DNA from 3 places in the Rhizobium sp. P43 genome. Region 2 is predicted to be linked to each of the others. Evidence: predicted binding sites of a transcription regulator. Region 2 holds the regulator's gene; each other region holds the start of a gene.
The links. Region 2 encodes LexA, which represses DNA repair genes until DNA is damaged. Its sites were predicted from a motif close to TGTTCNNNNTGTGTTCNG; they were not measured.
Positions count from the first base shown of each region.

Region 1: a site for LexA is predicted at 2,358-2,375, ahead of recA (recombinase RecA). Genes of this name have one in related genera too.
Region 3: a site for LexA is predicted at 1,697-1,714, ahead of AC1PUL_RS15970 (DNA recombination protein RmuC). Genes of this name have one in related genera too.

Region 1 covers NZ_CM161539.1:1,316,506-1,323,886, forward strand. The annotation lists gene cckA (cell cycle histidine kinase CckA) at 1-276, shown strand, start outside; gene AC1PUL_RS06495 (pseudouridine-5'-phosphate glycosidase) at 359-1,285, opposite strand; gene AC1PUL_RS06500 (carbohydrate kinase family protein) at 1,315-2,259, opposite strand; gene recA (recombinase RecA) at 2,502-3,590, shown strand; gene alaS (alanine--tRNA ligase) at 3,743-6,400, shown strand; gene AC1PUL_RS06515 (GGDEF domain-containing protein) at 6,539-7,381, shown strand, end outside.
Region 2 covers NZ_CM161539.1:1,611,086-1,618,466, reverse strand. The annotation lists gene gltA (citrate synthase) at 1-998, opposite strand, end outside; gene AC1PUL_RS08010 (ComEC/Rec2 family competence protein) at 1,264-3,726, shown strand; gene lexA (transcriptional repressor LexA) at 3,720-4,439, opposite strand; gene AC1PUL_RS08000 (DUF1003 domain-containing protein) at 4,647-5,189, shown strand; gene AC1PUL_RS07995 (VOC family protein) at 5,229-6,119, shown strand; gene kdsA (3-deoxy-8-phosphooctulonate synthase) at 6,116-6,964, shown strand; gene eno (phosphopyruvate hydratase) at 7,178-7,381, shown strand, end outside.
Region 3 covers NZ_CM161539.1:3,188,695-3,196,075, reverse strand. The annotation lists gene AC1PUL_RS15975 (ribokinase) at 1-401, opposite strand, end outside; gene AC1PUL_RS15970 (DNA recombination protein RmuC) at 444-1,664, opposite strand; gene AC1PUL_RS15965 (methyl-accepting chemotaxis protein) at 1,934-3,445, shown strand; gene def (peptide deformylase) at 3,573-4,085, shown strand; gene fmt (methionyl-tRNA formyltransferase) at 4,124-5,068, shown strand; gene truA (tRNA pseudouridine(38-40) synthase TruA) at 5,068-5,835, shown strand; gene AC1PUL_RS15945 (hypothetical protein) at 5,838-6,434, opposite strand; gene dapE (succinyl-diaminopimelate desuccinylase) at 6,421-7,381, opposite strand, start outside.

The DNA.
Region 1 (7,381 bases), 290 kb from region 2:
TCCGGGGTCGAGGCGCTCGACATCATGGAAGAGCTTGAGGGCGAGGTCGATATCGTCGTGTCCGACGTCGTCATGCCCGAGATGGATGGCCCGACGCTGCTGACCGAGCTGCGCAAGAAGTATCCGGATCTGAAGTTCATCTTCGTCTCGGGTTATGCCGAGGATGCCTTTGCCCGCAATCTGCCGGCGGACGCCAAGTTCGGCTTCCTGCCCAAGCCCTTCTCGCTGAAGCAGCTTGCCGTAGCCGTGCGTGAGATGCTCGACGGGCAGGGCTGACACCGGTTTCGACACATCCGAAACGAAAGACCCCGCCGGATGGCTCCGGCGGGGTCTTTCGTTGTGGCGGTGTGCTTGTCGCTCAGCCGTTCATGGCAACGGCGATTTCGGCGGCAAGCCGCGCATTGTTCTCGACCAGCGCGATGTTGGTCTTCAGCGAACGGCCACCGGTCAGGTGGAAGATGTTGTCGAGCAGGTAAGGGGTGACTGCCTTGCCGGCGATCTCGTCGCGTTCGGCATTGGCAAGCGCGCGGCTGATGTAGATTTCCATTTCCTCGCGCGGGATCTCGTCGGCTTCCGGCACCGGATTGGCGATCAGCATGCCGCCGTCAATGCCGAGTTGGTCGCGCATCTTCTGGAAATTGGCGATGGCCGCCGGGCTCGGCAGGTTCAAGACGCTCTTGAGGCCGGAGCTGCGCGACCAGAAGGCCGGGAAGTCCTCGCTGTCATAGGTGACGACGGGCACGCCGCGCGTTTCCAGCACTTCCAGCGTCTTCGGAATGTCAAGGATGGCCTTCGGGCCGGCCGAGACGACGATCACGGCGGTGCGGGCGAGTTCCTCAAGATCGGCTGATATGTCGAAGCTTTCCTCGGCACCACGATGCACGCCGCCGATGCCGCCTGTGGCAAAGACAGAGATGCCGGCGCGGGCGGCGGCGATCATGGTGGCGGCGACGGTGGTTGCGCCGTTGCGGCGCTCGGCAATCGCAAAGGCGAGATCGGCGCGCGAAAGTTTCATCACGTTTTCCATCTGCGCCAGCGCCTCAAGCTCTGCCGGCTCCAGGCCGATATGCAGCACGCCCTTGATCACGGCGATGGTTGCCGGCACCGCACCCTGCTGGCGGACGATGTCCTCGACGCTGCGGGCCATCTGCAGATTGCCCGGATAGGGCATGCCATGGGTGATGATGGTGGATTCAAGTGCCACGATTGGGGCGCCGCGCTGCTTGGCGGCGCTCACTTCGCTCGAATAGGTGATGGGCAACAGGGGGGAGATGGAACGGGTCATGGGGATCTTCCGCTTATATTTTCAGGTTCTCATGACAGGAAACGGGCCGGCGGGACAAGAGCCAACTGTCTTTGCAGCTTCTCCTGCGAGAGATTTTCGTCAGTTGCATGGGGCGATTTCAGGGTGATGGCGGCGCTTGCCGTGCCATAACGCAGCGCCTCCGCCAGTGAGGCGCCGGAGAGGCGCGCGTTGAGGAAACCCGCTGCAAAGGCGTCGCCCGCGCCGGTGACATCGGCAATCTCGGCAATTGGTGCGGGCTCGATCAGGGCGATGGCCGTCTCGTCGAAGGCAATGGTCGGGCCGCTGCCGCTCGTCACGCTGCCGCCTTTCAGGCCTTTCGCACGCAGGAGGTCGGGCCATTCCTCAGGTTGCTCGGCGCGCCTGCCGGCAATGGCTTCGGCTTCTGCACCATTCATGAAGAGATGGGTGAGGAAGGGCAGGGCCGCCTCGAACTTCACCACCTTGGCCGGGGAAATGGCAATCGCGGATATGCCGAGCCCCGCTGCATGGCAGGCGCTGGCGAGAGCAGACAGCGTGTCAGCACGCAGGTTCGCATCGGTCAGGACGTGGCCTGCTTCGGCAAGGCTGTCGCGCAGGGATCTCGCCTTGATGCGACGCGCGGAAAACGCATCATAGAGCGCCATATCGGCAAGCGCGATCACCAGATTGCCATCTCGTTCCAGGATGGCCGTATAGCTTGGCGTCGCGCGGTCGAGGAAAATGACCGGCTGGTCGTCGAGACCGGCTCGGGCTGCTGCTTCTGCCACGATCTGGCCGGCAGCATCGCCGCCGCGCGGGGCAATCAGCCGGACGGCGCGACCGAGCCGCGAGAGATTGCAGGCCGCGTTGAAGACGCCGCCGCCGGCTTCCTCGAACCAGTGGCCGGGATTGCTGGCACCGGGTTTCGTGTCGCCGAACAGGCGTCCGCGCCGATCGATATGGGCGCCGCCGATCGCTACAATCTCGACCGTCATGCTCTCGTCTCCGCGACCGTGAAAGGACGAATCGAAGCGCTGCGATCCGGACCGCGGCAGCCGATCAGCCCATTTGCCTGATCCGCCTTGGGAAGCGGCGGAACAGATTTCGAACACGCCTCAAAAAGCGATTTTATATCAATCGCTTCGCGTGCTCTTGCAAAATGAGAACAAAAAGAGTACATATTCCCCATCGGCGGCTTCATTGCCTATGCGGCCTCAATAACCTAAAGGTGGATCAAATGGCACAGAATTCTTTGCGGCTTGTAGAGGACAAATCGGTGGATAAAAGCAAGGCATTGGAAGCGGCGCTCTCGCAGATCGAACGCTCGTTCGGCAAGGGCTCGATCATGAAGCTCGGCGCGAACGAGAGCGTGGTCGAAGTCGAGACGGTCTCGACGGGGTCGCTCAGCCTCGATATCGCGCTCGGCATCGGCGGCCTGCCCAAGGGGCGCATCATTGAAGTTTACGGTCCGGAAAGCTCGGGTAAGACGACGCTGGCGCTGCAGACCATTGCAGAAGCCCAGAAGAAGGGCGGTATCTGCGCATTTGTCGACGCCGAACATGCGCTTGACCCGGTCTATGCCCGCAAGCTCGGTGTCGACCTGCAGAACCTCCTGATCTCGCAGCCCGACACCGGCGAACAGGCGCTGGAAATCACCGACACGCTGGTTCGTTCCGGCGCCATCGATGTTCTCGTCGTCGACTCGGTTGCAGCGCTGACGCCGCGTGCTGAAATCGAAGGCGAAATGGGCGACAGCCTGCCGGGCATGCAGGCTCGCCTGATGAGCCAGGCGCTGCGCAAGCTGACCGCCTCGATCTCCAAGTCGAAGACGATGGTCATTTTCATCAACCAGATCCGCATGAAGATCGGCGTGATGTTCGGTTCGCCGGAAACGACGACCGGCGGTAACGCGCTGAAGTTCTACGCCTCTGTGCGTCTCGACATCCGCCGCATCGGCGCGGTCAAGGACCGCGAAGAGGTCGTTGGCAACCAGACCCGCGTGAAGGTCGTCAAGAACAAGATGGCGCCGCCGTTCAAGCAGGTCGAATTCGACATCATGTATGGCGAAGGCGTCTCCAAGACCGGCGAGCTCGTCGATCTCGGCGTCAAGGCTGGAATCGTCGAGAAATCGGGGGCCTGGTTCTCCTACAACAGCCAGCGTCTCGGCCAGGGCCGTGAGAATGCCAAGCTCTTCCTGCGCGACAATCCCGCCGTCGCCCAGGAGATCGAAATGGCGCTGCGCCAGAATGCCGGCCTGATCGCGGAAAAATTCCTTCAGAACGGCGGGCCCGACGCCAATGACGGTGATGTTGCCGACGACGCGTAAACTGCTGTCCATCTTCGACTATTGTGTCGGCCGCGTTTCCTTCGAGACGCGGCCGGTTTTCGTTTCGGCTGCTGGACAGGGATGAAGCCGGGCGATAAAAGCCATTGATTTTGCAAATTGGCCGGCTTCCCGGCCTGAATGAAGGGCGTGACATGAGCGGTGTAAACGACATCCGGTCGACTTTTCTCGATTACTTCAAGACGAACGGTCACGAGGTCGTTTCCTCCAGCCCGCTGGTGCCGCGCAACGATCCGACGCTGATGTTCACCAATGCCGGTATGGTGCAGTTCAAGAACGTCTTTACCGGTCTCGAGCAGCGCCCCTATTCGACGGCTGCGACGGCGCAGAAATGCGTTCGCGCCGGCGGCAAGCACAACGACCTCGACAATGTCGGCTATACCGCGCGCCACCACACCTTCTTCGAGATGCTCGGCAACTTCTCCTTCGGTGACTACTTCAAGGAGCGCGCCATCGAGCTTGCCTGGAACCTGATCACCAAGGAATTCGGCCTCGACCGCAATCGTCTTCTGGTCACCGTCTACCACACCGACGACGAGGCACATGGCCTGTGGAAGAAGATCGCGGGTCTTTCCGACGACAAGATCATCCGCATCCCGACCAGCGACAATTTCTGGGCCATGGGTGACACCGGTCCCTGCGGTCCGTGCTCGGAAATCTTCTACGATCACGGCGATCATATCTGGGGTGGTCCTCCGGGCTCGCCGGAAGAGGATGGTGACCGCTTCATCGAAATCTGGAACCTCGTCTTCATGCAGTATGAGCAGGTGACGAAGGAAGAGCGCATCAACCTGCCGCGTCCGTCGATCGACACCGGCATGGGTCTGGAGCGCGTCGCCGCCGTGCTGCAGGGCCGCCACGACAACTACGAGATCGATCTGTTCCGCGCGCTCATCGACGCCTCCGTCGACCTCACCGGCGTCAAGGCCGAGGGCGAGCGTCGCGCAAGCCACCGCGTGATTGCCGACCACCTGCGCTCGTCTGCCTTCCTGATCGCCGACGGTGTTCTGCCGTCGAACGAGGGCCGCGGCTATGTGCTCCGCCGCATCATGCGTCGCGCCATGCGCCATGCGCAGCTGCTCGGTGCCAAGGATCCGATCATCTACAAGCTGCTGCCGGTTCTCGTTCAGCAGATGGGCCGCGCCTATCCGGAACTGGTGCGCGCCGAAGCACTGATTTCCGAGACGCTGAAACTTGAGGAAACCCGTTTCCGCAAGACTCTGGAGCGCGGCCTGACGCTGCTCTCCGATGCGACTGCGTCGCTGGACAAGGGCGACAGCCTGGATGGTGAGACCGCCTTCAAGCTCTACGATACCTATGGCTTCCCGCTCGACCTGACGCAGGACGCGCTTCGCGGCCGCGGCATCGGCGTCGATCTCACCGGCTTCAACGACGCCATGCAGCGCCAGAAGGCCGAGGCCCGCGCCAGCTGGGCCGGCTCTGGTGACAAGGCCCAGGAGACTGTTTGGTTTGAGCTCAAGGAAAAGTTCGGCGCGACCGAATTCCTTGGTTACAGCTCCGAAACCGCCGAAGGCCAGATCCTTGCGCTCGTCAAGGACGGCAAGGTCGTCGAGCAGGTGAGTGCCGGCGAGAGTGTCCAGGTCGTCGTCAACCAGACGCCGTTCTACGGTGAATCCGGCGGCCAGATGGGCGATACCGGCGAAATCGTCGGCGAGGGCTTCTCGCTTTCCGTCAGCGATACCCAGAAGAAGGGTGAGGGCGTCTTCGTCCATGTCGCCACGGTTCAGAACGGCGTGGTCAAGGCCGGCGGCGCGGTGCAGTTGAATGTCGACCATGCGCGTCGCTCGCGCCTGCGCTCGAACCATTCGGCGACCCATCTTCTGCATGAGGCGCTGCGCGAAGTGCTGGGCACCCATGTCGCCCAGAAGGGCTCGCTGGTCGCCCCCGAGCGCCTGCGCTTCGACATCTCGCATCCGAAGCCGATTTCGGCTGAGGAGTTGAAGGTGGTCGAGGAGATGGCGAACGAAATCATCATCCAGAATTCGCCTGTTACCACCCGTCTGATGGCCGTCGATGACGCGATTGCGGAAGGCGCTATGGCGCTGTTCGGCGAGAAGTATGGCGATGAGGTCCGCGTTGTTTCGATGGGCACGGCCGTGCGCGGCGAAAAGGCCGGCAAGAGCTATTCGACGGAACTCTGCGGTGGCACGCATGTGTCGGCCACCGGCGATATCGGCCTGGTGCGTCTCGTCGGCGAAAGCGCCGTCGGTGCCGGTGTGCGCCGCATCGAGGCGCTGACAGGTGAGGCGGCGCGCGCCTATCTTGCCGAGCAGGACGAACGCGTGAAGACACTCGCTTCGACGCTGAAGGTTCAGCCGACCGATGTCGTCGCCCGTGTCGAGGCGCTGGTCGAAGAGCGCCGCAAGCTCGAAAAGGAACTGGCAGACGCCAAGCGCAAGCTCGCCATGGGCGGCGGTGCTTCCGGAGGCGCTGAAGCGCCGAAGCAGGTCAACGGGATCAACTTCATCGGTCGCATCCTGAACGGTATCGACGCCAAGGACCTGAAGGGCATGGCGGACGAGGCAAAGGCCGGTCTGGCGACCGCTGTCGTCGTGCTGATCGCCGTCGCCGAAGATGGCAAGGCGAGTGCTGTGGTGTCGGTGACCCCTGATCTCACCGATCGCTTCAGCGCTGTCGACCTCGTTCGTGTGGCCTCCGCTGCGCTTGGCGGCAAGGGTGGCGGCGGACGTCCCGACATGGCGCAGGCCGGTGGCCCGGATGGAGCCCAGGCGGAAGCAGCGATTGCGGCGGTCGAAGCAGCGCTTGCTTGAGCCATAGACGATTTCTGTCCATCAAGGCCGGGCTTTGCTCGGCCTTTTTTTTGTTTAAGAGAATCGAGATTTACCGATCGGTTTTGGGTTTTCTTCAGTCTTCTGCGATATCGGTAGGGCCTCTTAGAGGTGCTTGACTTGGCCGCAGTCTTCCACATTCCGACCCTCACCGTTTGCCTCGCGGCAACGCTGATCATCCTTGCCGCTTTCCTGACCTTGCTTTGGGCAACCGAGCGGGACAATCGGGCCCTTGGACTGTGGTCGCTTGGTTTCTCCGCTGGCGCGCTGGGCATGGTGCTCGTCAGTCTTCGTGATGTGGCGCCGCCGCTTCTGGCGCTTGGTGTTGGCAACGCCCTTGGCATTTACAGCCTGGGTTTGATCTGGATGGGGTGTCAGGCGTTTGAAGAGGAGCCGCGCAAAGGCGCGGGTCTGGTTGCGGCTGCCGGCGCCGTGGTTTGGCTGTCCTTGTTCGCGCTTCCTGGTTTTTCCACGGACCTTGGGATGCGTCTCCTCGTCGCCTCCGTGCTCTATGCCTTTTATTCGTTCCTGATCATACCAGTGCTGTTGCGCGGTCAGCGGCGCGAGCCCCTGCCTGCGCGCATGCTTGCCATTCTCGCATTTGGCACACACGGTGCCGCCTATCTGGTTCGGCTGCCCTTGCTGATGGTGGAACCGGTTCAACTGGTGGCCGGCCATGCCCCACTCTGGTACGGGATCATGACCTTCGGCTTCTTCGTTCAGGGTCTGCTTGCCGCACTCGCCGTTTTGGGCATGGTTCATGAAAGAGCCACGCAGCGATACAAGATCGCCTCCGAGACCGACGGCCTGACGCGTCTGAAAAACCGGCGGGCCTTCATCGATTCCATCGCCACGCTTCGCGCTTCCAGGGCTGGTGCAACTGAGGGTGCCGTGCTGGCGCTTGTCGATGTCGACCATTTCAAGCGTATCAATGATACCCATGGCCATGGTGCGGGCGATCTG
Region 2 (7,381 bases):
CCGTGACCGGTCGCTTCCAGCACCTCATACATGGTCTTCTGCATGATCTTGGCGCGCGGGTCGTAGTTCTTGTAGACGCGGTGACCGAAGCCCATCAGGCGGAACGGATCGTTCTTGTCCTTGGCCTTGGCGATGTATTCCGGAATGCGGTCAACCGAGCCGATTTCCTGCAGCATGTTGAGCGCCGCTTCGTTTGCGCCACCATGTGCCGGGCCCCAGAGGCAGGCGATGCCGGCTGCGATGCAGGCAAACGGGTTCGCACCCGACGAGCCGGCGAGACGAACGGTCGAGGTGGACGCGTTCTGTTCATGATCGGCGTGCAGGATGAAGATGCGGTCCATGGCGCGGGCCAGAACCGGGTTCACCTTGTACTCTTCGCACGGCACGGCAAAGCACATGCGCAGGAAGTTCGAGGCGTAATCGAGATCGTTCTTCGGATAAACGAAGGGTTGGCCGATGTGGTACTTGTAGGCCATGGCGGCGATCGTCGGCATCTTCGCGATCATGCGCAGCGAAGCGACCATGCGCTGATGCGGATCGGTGATGTCGGTCGAGTCGTGGTAGAAGGCCGAGAGAGCGCCAACCGTGCCGACCATGACGGCCATCGGATGGGCGTCACGACGATAGCCGGTGAAGAAGCGGCTCATCTGCTCATGCACCATGGTGTGATGCGTGACGCGGTAATCGAAATCCTTCTTCTGCGCAGCCGTCGGCAGTTCGCCGTAGAGCAGCAGGTAGCAGACTTCGAGGAAGTCGCCCTTCTCGGCGAGCTGTTCGATCGGATAGCCGCGATGCAGCAGAACGCCTTCGTCACCGTCGATATATGTGATCTTGGATTCGCAGGATGCCGTGGACGTAAAGCCCGGATCGTAGGTAAACGTACCCGTGTGCTTGTAAAGGGCGCCGATGTCGATGACGTCGGGGCCGATCGTGCCGGCCCTGACGCTCAGGTCGACAGTCTTGTCCCCGAGTTTCAAAGTAGCGCTTTTGTCCGTCATGCTGTCCTCCGGAATTGGCGGGAAGGCGTCTTGGAAAAGCCGCCATCGGTTAAGCGTATCGATGTAGCTATATGATACCGAAGTTAATGCCAAGCTATCCAAAGGGCAAATTGTGCGTCGCGAAAACGGCAACAATCGAACCGAACGGTTCTAGCCGGCTGAAGCCCGGATAGGCGGCAGACTTACGAATTTTTGCACGCATTGATTGATTTGCAAATTCCCCTATTCTGTCAGCGGATGGGGTGGCTCCGCACGGGTGAGCCGGATGGCGGAAGTGTTGGAAACCAAGGGGGAAGAGGGCCCCCGGGCCGGTCAAGCATCGGCCCGGTTAGAGGCCCCGCGACTGTTGAGAGCAACTTATCTGCCCATGCCCACGGTGACGGGCCACTCGGTTGCAGTGCGCGCCGCCGTGCTACGACTGAGCAGCCGGGTGCGACAATCGCTTTCAGACGAAAGTCGATACGGTCATTTCTTTCTTTTTCTACCGGTCTGGATCGGGACCGGCGCCGCGATCTGGTTTTCGGTCCCGCAGCCTCCGTCTTCGATCGTCCTTTGGTTTGTCCTCGCCTGTCTGGGCGTCCTACTCACGCGTTCGGCTCGAGGCACGGCGACTGCAATTGTGCTTTGGAGCGCAAGCCTGATCCTTTGTGGGATTCTATTGGCCGTTTGGGAGACAGGGCGGGTGTCCACCGTCATCCTGGATCAGCCACTGGTCACGACGGTCACAGGAACAGTCGAACGACGTGAGCAGGGCGCGTCGGGAGAATGGCGCTATACGCTGCGGGTCACCGGCACCGAGCAACCGACAATCCGTCGTCCGCCCGGACGTGTCTCGCTGCTCGCACGCAGCGACCATGTTCCGGCTGCCATCGGCGAGCAACTGACCGGTCGCGCGCGACTATCGCCGCCGTCGGGGCCCGCCTTGCCCGGTTTGAATGATTTTGCGTTTCAGAGCTACTTCGCCGGGATTGGTGCTGTCGGCTTCTTCCTCGGCCCACCAGAGGCGCGGGACACGGCAGACCCGGGGGGGCAGGATCTGTTGACCCGCTTCGATGCCGCCTTGTTTTCGCTGCGTGATCGCATTTCCCATCGCATCCGGACGGTCTTGCCAGGTGATCCAGGAGCCTTTGCCGCGTCCATCATCACCGGCGAACGGCGATCAATGTCGGACGAAGCGACCGAAGCGCTGCGGCTGTCGGGTCTTGCCCATATAACGGCGATCTCAGGCCTCAACATGGCACTCGCCGCTGGCATCTTCTTCGTCGGCTTGCGAGGTTTGCTCAGCCTTTTTCCAGCCTTTGCGCATCGCTATCCAATCAAGAAAATCGCTGCTGCCGGCGCGCTTCTAGCGACCACCGGCTACGTGCTGATATCCGGTTACCAGGTCTCGGCACTGCGAGCCTATCTGATGACGGCTATCATGTTGGGCGCCGTGCTCTTCGATCGCCCCGCCGTCAGCCTTCACAATCTCGCGCTGGCAGCGACGGCTATCCTCGCGGTGCAGCCTTCTGCGGTTATGGGACCAAGCTTCCAGATGTCGTTCGCCGCAACCGCCGCCCTGATTGCCGGTTACGCCGGGTGGCGCGCGCGACCGCGAGCGATTCTCCCCCAGGCCAAGTCGCTGTCGCTGCGGATCGCCTCGGGCAGCGTCAAATTCGTCGGGGGCACACTCGCGACGTCCCTGATTGGCGGGGTCGCAACGGCCGTCTTTGCCATTAGCCATTTCCACCGCCTCTCTACCCACGGCTTGGAAGCCAATCTGGCAGCCATGCCGCTGATCTCGCTCGTCGTGATGCCCTCGGGTTTCATTGCCATGCTGCTGATGCCCTTCGGGCTGGATGCGCCATTCTTTTGGATCATGGGGCAGGGGCTGGAATTGGTGCTCGCCGTTGCCTACGAGGTTTCAAGTTGGGGCGGCGGCTATGTGTTTCCCCGACTGCCAGACATCTTCATGCTCGGTACGATTGCCGGCATGCTCTTGCTGACCCTATTGAAGACGCCGATCAGGCATATCGGGACGGCCTTGATCGCCTGCACGATCGCCGTCACCTGGTTTGGTCCGAAGCAACCCATCGGGGAACTGTTGATCAGCGAGGACGCCCGCCTCGTTGCGCTCAGACTGGGCGAGGGCGAGACGACTAAGGTGGCCGTCAACAGAGCCGGCCCGCCCGCCTTCGTTTTCGATCAGTGGCGGCCTGTGCTTGGCATTGGAGAGGCGATCCCCCCGACCATGCTGTCCATCGGCCCGCTGCCGCCGGCACCCGACAGAGGATCGCAGCAAAGTCTCTCTGCGGATCAGCGGCGAGACGCGCAGGAGATTCTGGATGTTCTTCGTGCTTCCGCCGTAACGAGCCATTTCACTTGCATCAAGCAAGCTTGCACCATCAAACTGAGAAATGGCACCACGCTTCTGACGCTGGAGCGTCCCGATCTCGCCGGAACGGCCTGTGACCGCGCGGACATTCTGGTGCTTTCGGCACGCATCCGCATGCAAGGCTGCCGCTCGGGCGCGTTGCTGATCTCAGAAACCAGCCTTCGGGCCACGGGATCCCTGGAGATCTCAGGACTTGATGGCGATCGAAACGCCATCAACATCATCCCCGCCTATCACGGGCCACCACGTCCCTGGACTGCGCACCGTCTTTACGACTGGCGCACAGGCTCAATGGCGACCGCACATGAATTCAGCAACGGCGCGCCCGAGGCACACCGATATGCAGCTCAATGATAGCGTCGAATGAGACCGACCAGCTTGCCCTGTATCTTGACGCGATCCGGCGGGAATATTCGGGTCTCGTAGGCCGGGTTGGCGGCTTCGAGGGCAATCGACGCACCGCGGCGACGAAAGCGCTTGAGCGTTGCCTCTTCATCATCGACCAGCGCGACGATGATGTCGCCCGGATTGGCATTCGACGCATTACGGATGATCACGGTGTCGCCGTCGAGAATGCCGGCTTCAATCATCGAATCCCCCTTCACCTCAAGCGCGTAATGCACGCCGGAGCCAATCATCTCAGCCGGGACGGTGATGTCATGCGTGTTGTTCTGGATCGCCGAAATCGGCACGCCCGCTGCAATCCGGCCCATGACGGGCACCGAGACGGAGGCGCCATTGTCTTGCTCTGTGGACTTGACGGGCGCAGCAGGCGGCGGCGGCGCCTTGCCGAGACTGCCCTCGATCACACTCGGCGCAAAGCCGCGACGCGGTTGAATGCTCGGCGAATAGGCTTCCGGAAGCTTGATGACCTCCAGTGCCCGCGCACGGTTCGGCAAGCGCCGGATGAAGCCCCGTTCTTCAAGCGCCGTGATCAACCGGTGGATGCCGGATTTCGATGCGAGGTCCAGCGCGTCCTTCATCTCGTCGAAGGACGGCGGGACACCCGATTCCTTCATCCGTTCGTGGATGAAGAGAAGCAGTTCCTGTTGCTTGCGCGTCAGCATATGTGGTGCCCCTAAGATGAAACAAAGCCAGAACAGACACTATATGTTCCAGTTGTGTTCCGCAAGTGGATAAATTTTCGTGAAGAACGGGTGAGAAAATGCGATAGCCCACGGAAAGGCTATTCAAACCGTTGGTTCGAAGCGCCTCAGAGCCGTGGTCGATAAGCCCCGGGAGGCACCGGGGAACCATCTTTCAGGATGTTGTTAATGCTCAAGGATATCGAGAAGCTCGTTCTGGGGAAGTCGTCATCTGATCTTTCCTCGGCCGAGAAAAACGTGCTGAAGCGAGCGCGCGAGCGTCGGACGGTCTCCACCAACGCCGGTGAGGATTTTCTCGCCAATGCGAGCTTCGGGGAAAGACTTGCCGACGCAATTGCAAGGGTCGGCGGGTCCTGGGGCTTCATCATCAGCTTTATGCTGTTTCTCGTCTGCTGGGTGATTCTCAACACCGTGATTCTGGCCAGCGGGGCCCTCGATCCCTATCCTTTTATATTTCTCAACCTGCTGCTTTCTATGCTTGCGGCGATCCAGGCGCCCATCATCATGATGAGCCAGAACCGCCAGGCGGAGCGGGATCGGTTCATGGCGGCCAAGGATTACGAGATCAATTTGAAGGCGGAGATCGAGGTCCTGGCGCTTCATCACAAGATTGACGAGCAGGTCCTGACAGAACTGCGTGAGGCCCGCCAGGAGCTGAGTGCTCTGCGTGCGTTGATCGAGAACCTTCAAAATCAGAACCGCCTTTCCTAGATGCAAGGCGTCCTCAGCGAGCAGAAGACGAGATTGTCCATGTCCCAGACGTCTGGTGCGCCCCGCGCAATTGATCACCTTGTTCTGCCTGTCATTGATCTCGACACCGCTCGATTAAGGCTCGCGAACCTCGGCTTTACGATTGCGTCGGATGCGCGCCACCCCTTCGGCACGGAAAACGCCTGCGTCTTCTTCGGCGACGACACCTATCTTGAACCGCTGGCCGTGGGCAGCCGGGAGGACTGTCTCGACGCGGTGCGCAGCGGCAATGTCTTTGTCGCCCGCGATCAGGCTTTCCGCTTTCGCCACGGCGAAGGCATGTCAGCCCTCGTGGTCAAGACCGTCGATGCCATGGCGGACGATGCGCGGTATCGCGATGAGGGTATGAGTGCGGGTTCCTTGCTCGAATTTTCCCGCCAGTTCCGTTTCCCGGATGGTCGGATGGCAGAGGGAGCCTTCAGGCTTGCCTTCGCAGCCGACCTTCGCGCTCCAGACTTCTTCGGCTTTGCCTGCGAACGCGTAAATCCGATCCCCGCATATCGTGGTCCTCTGCTGGTTCACGCGAACGGTGCGGCAGGTCTTTCGCGTATCGTGCTGGTCGAGGAAAACCCGAGTGACTTTCAATACTTTCTGGAATTGCTGCTGCAGCGCGATGTGACTGCTCACTCTTTCGGGCTGTCGATCAAAAGCGCCAACGCAGTGGTCGATATTCTGACGCCTCAAGGGTTCATGATGCATTTTGGGCACGAGGTTCACATTCCGGAGCGCGGCCTGCGCGGAGCGGCGATCATATTCTCCGTAACGGATCTCGGCGTGACAGAAGCCTGCCTCGCTGCTAAAGGCGTCACCTATCACAAAACGGGCGCGCGCCTCGTCGTCGCGCCGGAAAAGGGGCAAGGCGTGACCTTCGCCTTCGAGGAGTTGAAATGAGCGTTTCTCCCAATTCGGAAGTCGTGGTCGGTGAAGGTTCGGCCAAGGCCGTCTTCTCCCAGAAGGGCCGCTTTGCCCTGATCGCCGGTCCCTGCCAGATGGAAAGCCGAGACCACGCTTTCATGATCGCCGGTCAACTCGTCGAGCTCTGCCGCGAGCTTGGCCTCGGCCTGGTCTACAAGTCCTCCTTCGACAAGGCGAACCGCACCTCCTTGTCTGCCGAGCGTGGCATCGGGCTCGAAAAGGCAATGGAAGTCTTCGCCGACATCAAGAAGGAATTCGGCGTTCCGGTTCTGACCGACATTCACACCGAAGAGCAGTGCGCCGCCGTGGCCCCGACCGTCGACGTCCTGCAAATCCCGGCTTTCCTCTGCCGCCAGACGGATCTCCTGGTCGCGGCAGCCAAAACCGGTCGTGCGATCAACGTCAAGAAGGGCCAGTTCCTCGCCCCCTGGGACATGAAGAATGTCCTCAACAAGATCACCGGTTCCGGCAATCCGAATGTTCTGCTCTGCGAGCGTGGCGCCTCCTTCGGCTACAACACGCTCGTCTCCGACATGCGCTCGCTGCCGATCATGGCCGCCATGGGTGCGCCCGTGGTGTTTGACGCGACCCATTCGGTCCAGCAGCCGGGCGGACAGGGCGGCTCGTCGGGCGGGCAGCGTGAATTCGTCGAGACGCTGGCGCGTGCAGCCGTCGCGGTCGGTGTCGGCGGTCTCTTCATCGAGACTCACCAGGACCCGGACAATGCCCCCTCCGACGGCCCGAACATGGTCAAGATCACCGACATGCGTCGTCTGCTCGAAAAGCTGATCGCCTTTGACGATATCGCCAAGGCTGCTTGAGCCTCTCTGGCGGCGCTTCAATCGGTTGAACTGGAAGCGCCGCCAATCATTGTGATTTAAATCGATTAGATTTCGTTCATTTCACGTCCTATCCGTCATTGTATTTTCCCGATCATCGGATATGAGAGGATGACTCACAGGCAGGTCCGGCGGTAGTGCGCCCGATGATCGGCCTTCCGAGCCTTCTCCAATTTCCGTCTTCAGGGAGCGAACATGACCGCCATCACCGACATCATCGGCCGCGAAATACTCGACAGCCGCGGCAACCCGACCGTCGAGGTCGACGTCTATCTGGAAGACGGCAGCATGGGCCGCGCAGCCGTTCCCTCGGGCGCATCGACTGGCGCGCACGAAGCCGTCGAACTGCGTGACGGTGGCAAGCGCTATCTCGGCAAGGGCGTCGAGAAGGCCGTCGAA
Region 3 (7,381 bases), 1.6 Mb from region 2:
AGCATCAGGAAATCGCCCTCCACGCTCCTGGAGACGGCGTCCTTGGCCTGCTCGGGGCTCACCGTGCCGTTGGCGCCGGGTACGACGGCAATCATGTTCTCGCCATCGCCGCCCACCAGGATGAGTGCCGTGCCGGTCGGACCATCGACCTGGGCAACGCTTGAAAGATCCGTCCCTGCCTTGTCGAGAAGATCAAGCGCCGGACCTGCGAATTCGTCTCGCCCCACTGCGCCAACCATACGCACCTGCGCTCCGGCGCGCCGGGCAGCCAGTGCCTGGTTTGCACCCTTGCCGCCGGCGGCCGTAGCAAACCCCGTACCCGGCACGGTTTCGCCGGGTTTCGGCAGGCGAGGCGTGGTGGCGACGAGGTCCATGTTAATGGAGCCGAAAACGGTGATCATGAGCACAGCCTCCCTAGGTTCTGCGCTCTTTTGGACCGGGGCTCAGTCCTCGTCAACAACCCTGAGCTTGAGCAGACCTGTCCTGCTTTCGACGCTGCGTGGTGCATCGTCGCTTTCGGCCCGCGCGCCAGGCGTCTCGAATTCCATTGCTTCGATCTTGGCGCCGCGCTTGGCGAGTTTATCCGAAGAGGTGATGATCATCTCCACATCTTTCTGCGCAGCAAGAAAGTGGCTTTGGAGCTTCCTTGTCCGGTCGTCCAGACGCCCGAGATCTTCCATCAGCCGGACCACCTCGCCCTGAATGAGATGGGCCTGCTCCCGCATGCGCTGGTCCTTGAGCACGGCTTGGATGACCTGGATCGACAGCATGAGGAGAGATGGCGACACGATCACCACCTTTTGCCTGTGCGCCTTCTGCACGATGCCTTCGAAGTTTTCATGGATCTCCGCGAAGATCGACTCGGAGGGAACAAACAGAAACGCCATGTCCTGGGTCTCGCCCTGGATCAGGTATTTCTCGGAGATGTCGCGGATATGCACCTCCATATCCCGCCGAAACTGCTGGGCCGCGATCTTCTTCTGGTCAGGGTTTTCGGTGTCCCGGATCGTATTCCAGGCCTCCAGCGGAAACTTCGCATCGACGACGAGCGGCGGCGAATTGTTCGGCATCCGGATCACGCAATCCGGGCGAGAACCGTTCGACAGCGTCTTCTGGAACTCGTAGGCGCCCATCGGTAACCCATCGGCGACGATCGTCTCCATCCGCGACTGGCCGAAGGCACCGCGCGTCTGCTTGTTGGAGAGGATTGCCTGCAGTCCGACCACGTCCTTGGCCAGCGACTGGATATTGTTCTGTGCCGCGTCGATCACTGCGAGACGTTCCTGCAGTGTGCGCAGATTGTCATGCGTCGATTTCGTTTGTTCGGTGATGGTTGCGCCAAGCCGGTGGGTCATGCCGTCGAGCCTTTGGCTGATCGACTGGTTGAGCTCTGCCTGTCGGCTCCCAAACACTTCGGCCATAGTGGCAAGCCGCCCCTGCATTTCCGCCTGCGCCTTCAAAAGTTCCGCAAGCCGTGCTTCGGCCGCCTCGTCGCGCCGAGCCGTCTCTTCCATCAATCGGGCACGGGCCGCCGACGCACGGATCGACAACACGACCAGACCAAAGACAGGCAGCAGCAGCAACGCCGCAGAGACGGTCAAAATGAGCAGGGGTGAAAGGGTGACTGAGCCGATGGTCACCGCCGGAAAATCCTGAATGTTCATGGCGTGACCATAGCTGATTCGAGGCCCATCAACAGATCAAAGAGTGAACACGCCTTGTGTTCCGGGGATGCTGGCTTGCCAGGCGTCAAAAATATCCGGTCCTGAAATTGACGAAGCGCAAGTTGTGGGCCGGCCCGGGCCATTTCGCGCTGCAGAGGCAAGAATTTGTCCGAAATCGGCAATCAAAGCTTTACCATTTTAGCGCTCCCTTGAATTCATAAATCAGCACTCGCTGATATTGCCCAGGATTGCAGAGAGAAGTGTGTAACATGTCCCAAGCCGACAATTCCGACCTGAAGAATCGCCTTCGTTTTCTCGGGCTTGATGACAAGGGCCGAGAGACCCTACGTCGGCTTGGGCCGCTGATCCGCCAGAACATTGGGGGTGCACTGGACATCTTTTACGACAAGGTGCGCAAGGTTCCCGAAACAGCTGCTTTCTTTCGCAGCGACGATCACATGAAGAGTGCCAAGAACCGCCAGGAAGCCCATTGGGGCATCGTCGGCACCGCAGACTTCACCGAAAGCTATGTCGAGGGTGTCACCAAGGTAGGAAAGGCTCATGCCCGCATTGGTCTTGAGCCACGCTGGTATATCGGCGGCTACGCGCTGGTGCTTGAACAGCTTGTCCATGCGGTTGCCCGCGAGCGCTGGCCGAGCCGTTTCGGTCGACGTAATTCTGAGCGGTTGGCCGAAGAAATTTCAGTAATCGTCAAGGCAGCGCTTCTCGACATGGACTATTCGATCTCTGTCTACCTGGCGATCCTGGCCGAGCAGCGCCAGGCCGCGGAAGACGCCCGGCTGAAGGCCGAGGCCGAGCAGGCAACTGCCCTTGCCGCCTTGCGCAGCGCACTGGGCAAACTCTCCGCAGGCGATCTGCAGGCACGCCTGCCAACCGATCTGCCAGCCAATTTCGTCCAGATGGCACACGACTACAATGCCTCGGTCGATGCGCTGCGTGCGACCATCACGACCGTGCGTCAGTCCGCTGACGAGATCTTCAAGTCGACGACAGCGATTTCGGATGCCACAGACGATCTCGCCCAGCGAACCGAACAGCAGGCCGCAGGCCTTGAGGAGAGCACGGCAGCACTGCATGAGCTGACCCAGAACGTCACGCTGACCGCTGATGGGGCGAAGGAGGCCTCCACAGTCGTCGGCGCCGCCCTGACGGAAGCCCGCGTCTCAGAAGAAGTCGTCTCTCGTGCGGTCGATGCCATGGGCGCGATTGAAAAGTCCTCCGATGAGATCTCCAAGATCATCGGCGTCATCGATGAGATCGCTTTCCAGACCAACCTTTTGGCGCTCAATGCCGGTGTCGAGGCCGCCCGCGCTGGTGAAGCGGGACGCGGCTTTGCCGTCGTGGCACAGGAAGTGCGGGAACTCGCGCAACGCTGCGCCAATGCCGCCCGCGAAATCAAGAACCTGATCTCGCAGAGTTCGTCACAGGTCGAAGCTGGCGTTGGCCTCGTCAACAATGCCGGCGACGCCCTCGGAAAGATCATTGTGCGCATTGGTGAGATCAACGAAATCGTCGCCAAGATCGCCTCTGCTGCCGCCGACCAGTCGGGCGGGCTGCGCGAGGTCAACATATCAGTGCAATCCATGGACCAGATCACGCAGCGCAATGCAGCCATGGTGGAAGAGAGTTCGGCCCAGACCGCGACGCTGATGGAAGAGGCCGAACGGCTTGTTCGGGCGCTTCAGGGCTTCCGGACGGATGGCAGCCATGCGCAGGCTTCGGGGCATGCGGGCGGCGGCAACTACCGCATGGCTTCGTGATCGCGTCAGGGATTGCGGACAACCATTCCGCCATCCAAGTCGAAACTGTCGATTTTCACTGCTCACGAAACGGAAAAGCTCAGCGTTTTTCCGTTTCCTCCGCCCGGAACTTGCGCTAAGGGAGGCCATGACCATCAAGCCTCTCATCATCCTGCCCGATCCCCTGCTGCGCCAGGTATCTGCGCCCATCGAGCGCGTCGATTCCGAGCTCGAGCAGTTCATCGACGACATGCTGGAAACCATGTACGACGCGCCCGGTATCGGGCTTGCGGCGATCCAGGTCGGTGTGCCGCGTCGCCTGCTCGTCATTGATCTGGCCAAAGAAGGCGAAGAGCCCGCACCGCTGGTCTTCATCAATCCCGAGATCCTCAAGTCCTCCGACGAGCGCTCGGTCTACGAGGAAGGCTGCCTGTCGATCCCGGACTATTATGCCGAGGTCGAACGCCCCGCCGCAATCACGGTGAGGTCGATCGGCCGCGACGGCAAGGAACAGCTGACGGAGGCCGACGGCCTGCTCGCCACTTGCCTTCAGCACGAGATCGACCATCTCAATGGCGTGCTCTTCATTGATCACATCTCCCGTCTGAAGCGCGAGATGGTCATCAAGAGGTTCACCAAGGCCGCCCGTCAGAAGATCTGATCCCGGCGTCTATCCATTCGCGCGTTGAGGCAGATACGATGGCACTTCGGATCATCTTCATGGGCACGCCGGATTTCTCCGTCGCGACCCTGAAAGCGCTGCATGCGGCGGGCCACGAAATCGTTGCCGCCTATTCGCAGCCGCCGCGTCCCGGCGGTCGCCGTGGCCTCGACCTGCAGAAGTCGCCGGTTCATCAGGCCGCCGAAGACTTCGGCATCGAGGTCCGTCACCCCCTGAACTTCCGCGATCAGGCCGATCGCGAGGCCTTCATCGCGCTCGACGCTGATGTTGCCGTGGTCGTCGCCTATGGCCTTCTGTTGCCCGAGGCGATCCTCAACGGCACGCGGCTTGGGGCTTATAACGGCCATGCCTCTTTGCTGCCGCGCTGGCGGGGAGCCGCGCCGATCCAGCGCGCCATCATGGCCGACGATCCCGAAACCGGCATGATGGTGATGAAGATGGACAAGGGCCTCGACACCGGCCCCGTCGCACTCACCCGCAAGGTCACGATCGGTCCCGATATGACTGCCGGCGAACTGCATGATGCCCTGAGCCTCGTCGGCGCCGAAGCCATGGTCGAGGCGATGGCAAAGCTCGAAGCCGGCACGCTGCAAACCGTCGCCCAGCCTGACGACGGCGTGCTTTATGCCGCAAAGATCGACAAGGCCGAGACCCGTGTGGACTTCTCCCGCCCGGCCACCGCGGTCCACAATCACATCCGTGGTCTCTCGCCCTTTCCGGGGGCCTGGACCGAGATTGAGGTCGGCGGCAAGCCCGAGCGGGTGAAGCTCCTCGCCTCGCATCTGGTTCAAGAGGAGGGGGCGCTCGCCGCTCCCGGAACAGCACTTGACAATCGCCTGACGATCGCCTGCGGCACGGGGGCTGTCAGCCTCGTGCGTTTGCAGAAGGCTGGCGGCAAGGCGCTGAGCGCGGAGGATTTCCTGCGCGGCACGCCGCTGCCAAAAGGCACGGTGATTACCTGATGCCGCGCTTCCGCATGACCGTCGAATATGATGGCTCGGCCTATGTCGGCTGGCAGCGCCAGGAGAACGGCCATTCCATCCAGGCTGCCCTCGAAAAGGCGATCCTGTCCCTGGCCAGCGAGACGGTGGTCATCCGTGGCGCTGGACGCACCGATTCCGGCGTCCATGCCATGGGCCAGGTCATCCATGCCGACCTTTCGCGTGCCTGGGTGCCACACAAGCTGCGAAATGCGCTGAACGCCCATCTGGCGATGGCCTCCGAGCAGGTCGCCGTGCTCGACGTGCAGGCCGTGCCTGATGAATTCGACGCCCGCTTCTCGGCCCTGCGGCGGCACTATCTCTACCGCATCATCACCCGTCCGGCGCGTCTGGCTCTGGAGGACAAGCGCGCCTGGTGGGTGCCAAAGCCGCTCGACCACGAGGCCATGCACGAAGCCGCCCAGCAGCTTGTCGGCCATCACGATTTCACCACCTTTCGCTCAGCCCACTGCCAGGCGGCAAGCCCGGTCCGCACGCTCGATCGGCTGGATGTGACCCGCTCGGGCCATCTCATCGAGATCCGCGCCACGGCCCAGAGCTTCCTGCACAACCAGATCCGCTCCTTTGCCGGCACGTTGAAGCTCGCAGGCGAGGGCAAGATGACGCCGGCTGATGTCCGGGCTGCGCTTGACGCGCGCGACCGTGCCGCCTGCGGGCCTGTCGCGCCGCCTGAGGGCCTTTATTTCATGGCTGTGGATTATCCCGGCGATGAGCCGTTCAAGGGCTGAGGTCAGCCCGGATAGACGCCGAGATACTGTTCCAGCAGTTCTGCGATGATCATCGACGGCACCAGCAGCACCATGACGATCGTGGAGACCATAAGCAATTGGTCACCGACGATCATTCGGATGATGCGGAAGAGGGCGACGATCACCGAGACCATCAGGATGAGCCAGAGCAGCGCCACAACGCCCGCCAGCGCCGGAACGAACATCATCAGAAGGACGAGCAGGCCGTAGGAATACGAGATCGGCAAAGCCAGCCAGTTGATGACCACCACCATCGATGAGAATTTCTCACCGATACCGATGATCAGGCAGAGAACGCCGAGCAGCACCAGCGGAAAGATCCAGTTCGATGCTTCGACCAGCGTCAGACGGAAGAAGAAGGTTGCCCCGGTTTCAGTCCCTTCCGGTAGACCCTGCAGGTAAAGGATCCGCCACCAGGCAAATGATATCAAGATGGCCGGAAGGGCCCAGACAATCGCCCAGAAGGACCGCAAGGCGCCGCGGTCAGTCAGATCCAGATAGGAGAAGCCGGCCTGATCCTGCTTGAAGAGCAGCCAGAGACCCCTGAGATAGAACTCGACCTCCTTAAGCGTGGGCATGGGCGAACCACTGCTCGATGAAGGTCTGGTAGATGACGGTCAGCGTCTCCAGGTCCGAGACGGCGACCCGCTCGTCGACCATATGCATGGTCTGGCCGACAAGGCCGAATTCGACGACGGGGCAGTAGTCCTTGATGAAACGTGCATCGGATGTACCGCCGGTGGTCGACAGCTTGGGCGTCCGTCCGGTCACCGTCTCGATCGCAGCCGAGAGCGAGGCTATCAGCGCATTGTTGCGCGTCAGGAACACATGGCTCGGACGCTCCGACCAGACGATATCGTAGGCGATCGCTAACCTCTCCGGGCGAAGCTCCGGATCGACGGCGGCCGCATCGAGCCGGCGCACAATCTCGGCCTTGACGCTGTCGGCGGTCCAGAGATCGTTGAAGCGGATGTTGAACTTGAAGCGGGCCGATGCCGGAATGACATTGGTCGCGGCATTGCCGACATCAATGGTGGTCACTTCGAGGTTCGACGGCTGGAAGTTCTCCGTGCCCTGATCGAAGGCCGGGAACATCAGGCTCTTTGCAAGCGACAGTGCTCCACGTACCGGATTGTCGGTAAGATGCGGATAGGCTGCATGGCCCTGAACGCCCTTGACCGTCACTGTGCCCGAAACTGACCCACGCCGGCCGATCTTGATCATGTCGCCGAGGGTGTCGGGGTTGGTCGGTTCGCCGACCAGGCAGGCATCCCAGCGCTCGCCGCGCTCCGCTGCCCATTCGAGCAGCTTCACCGTCCCGTTGACGGCAGGGCCTTCTTCGTCACCGGTGATCAGCAGCGAGACCGAGCCTTTCGGCACCTTGCCGGCTTCCACGAGCCGCGCATAGGCAGAAATGAAGCAGGCGATCCCGCCCTTCATATCAACAGCGCCACGGCCGTAGAGCATGCCGTCTCTGATATCGCCGGAGAAGGGGCCGGCGCTCCAGTCGCTTTCGGCACCGACG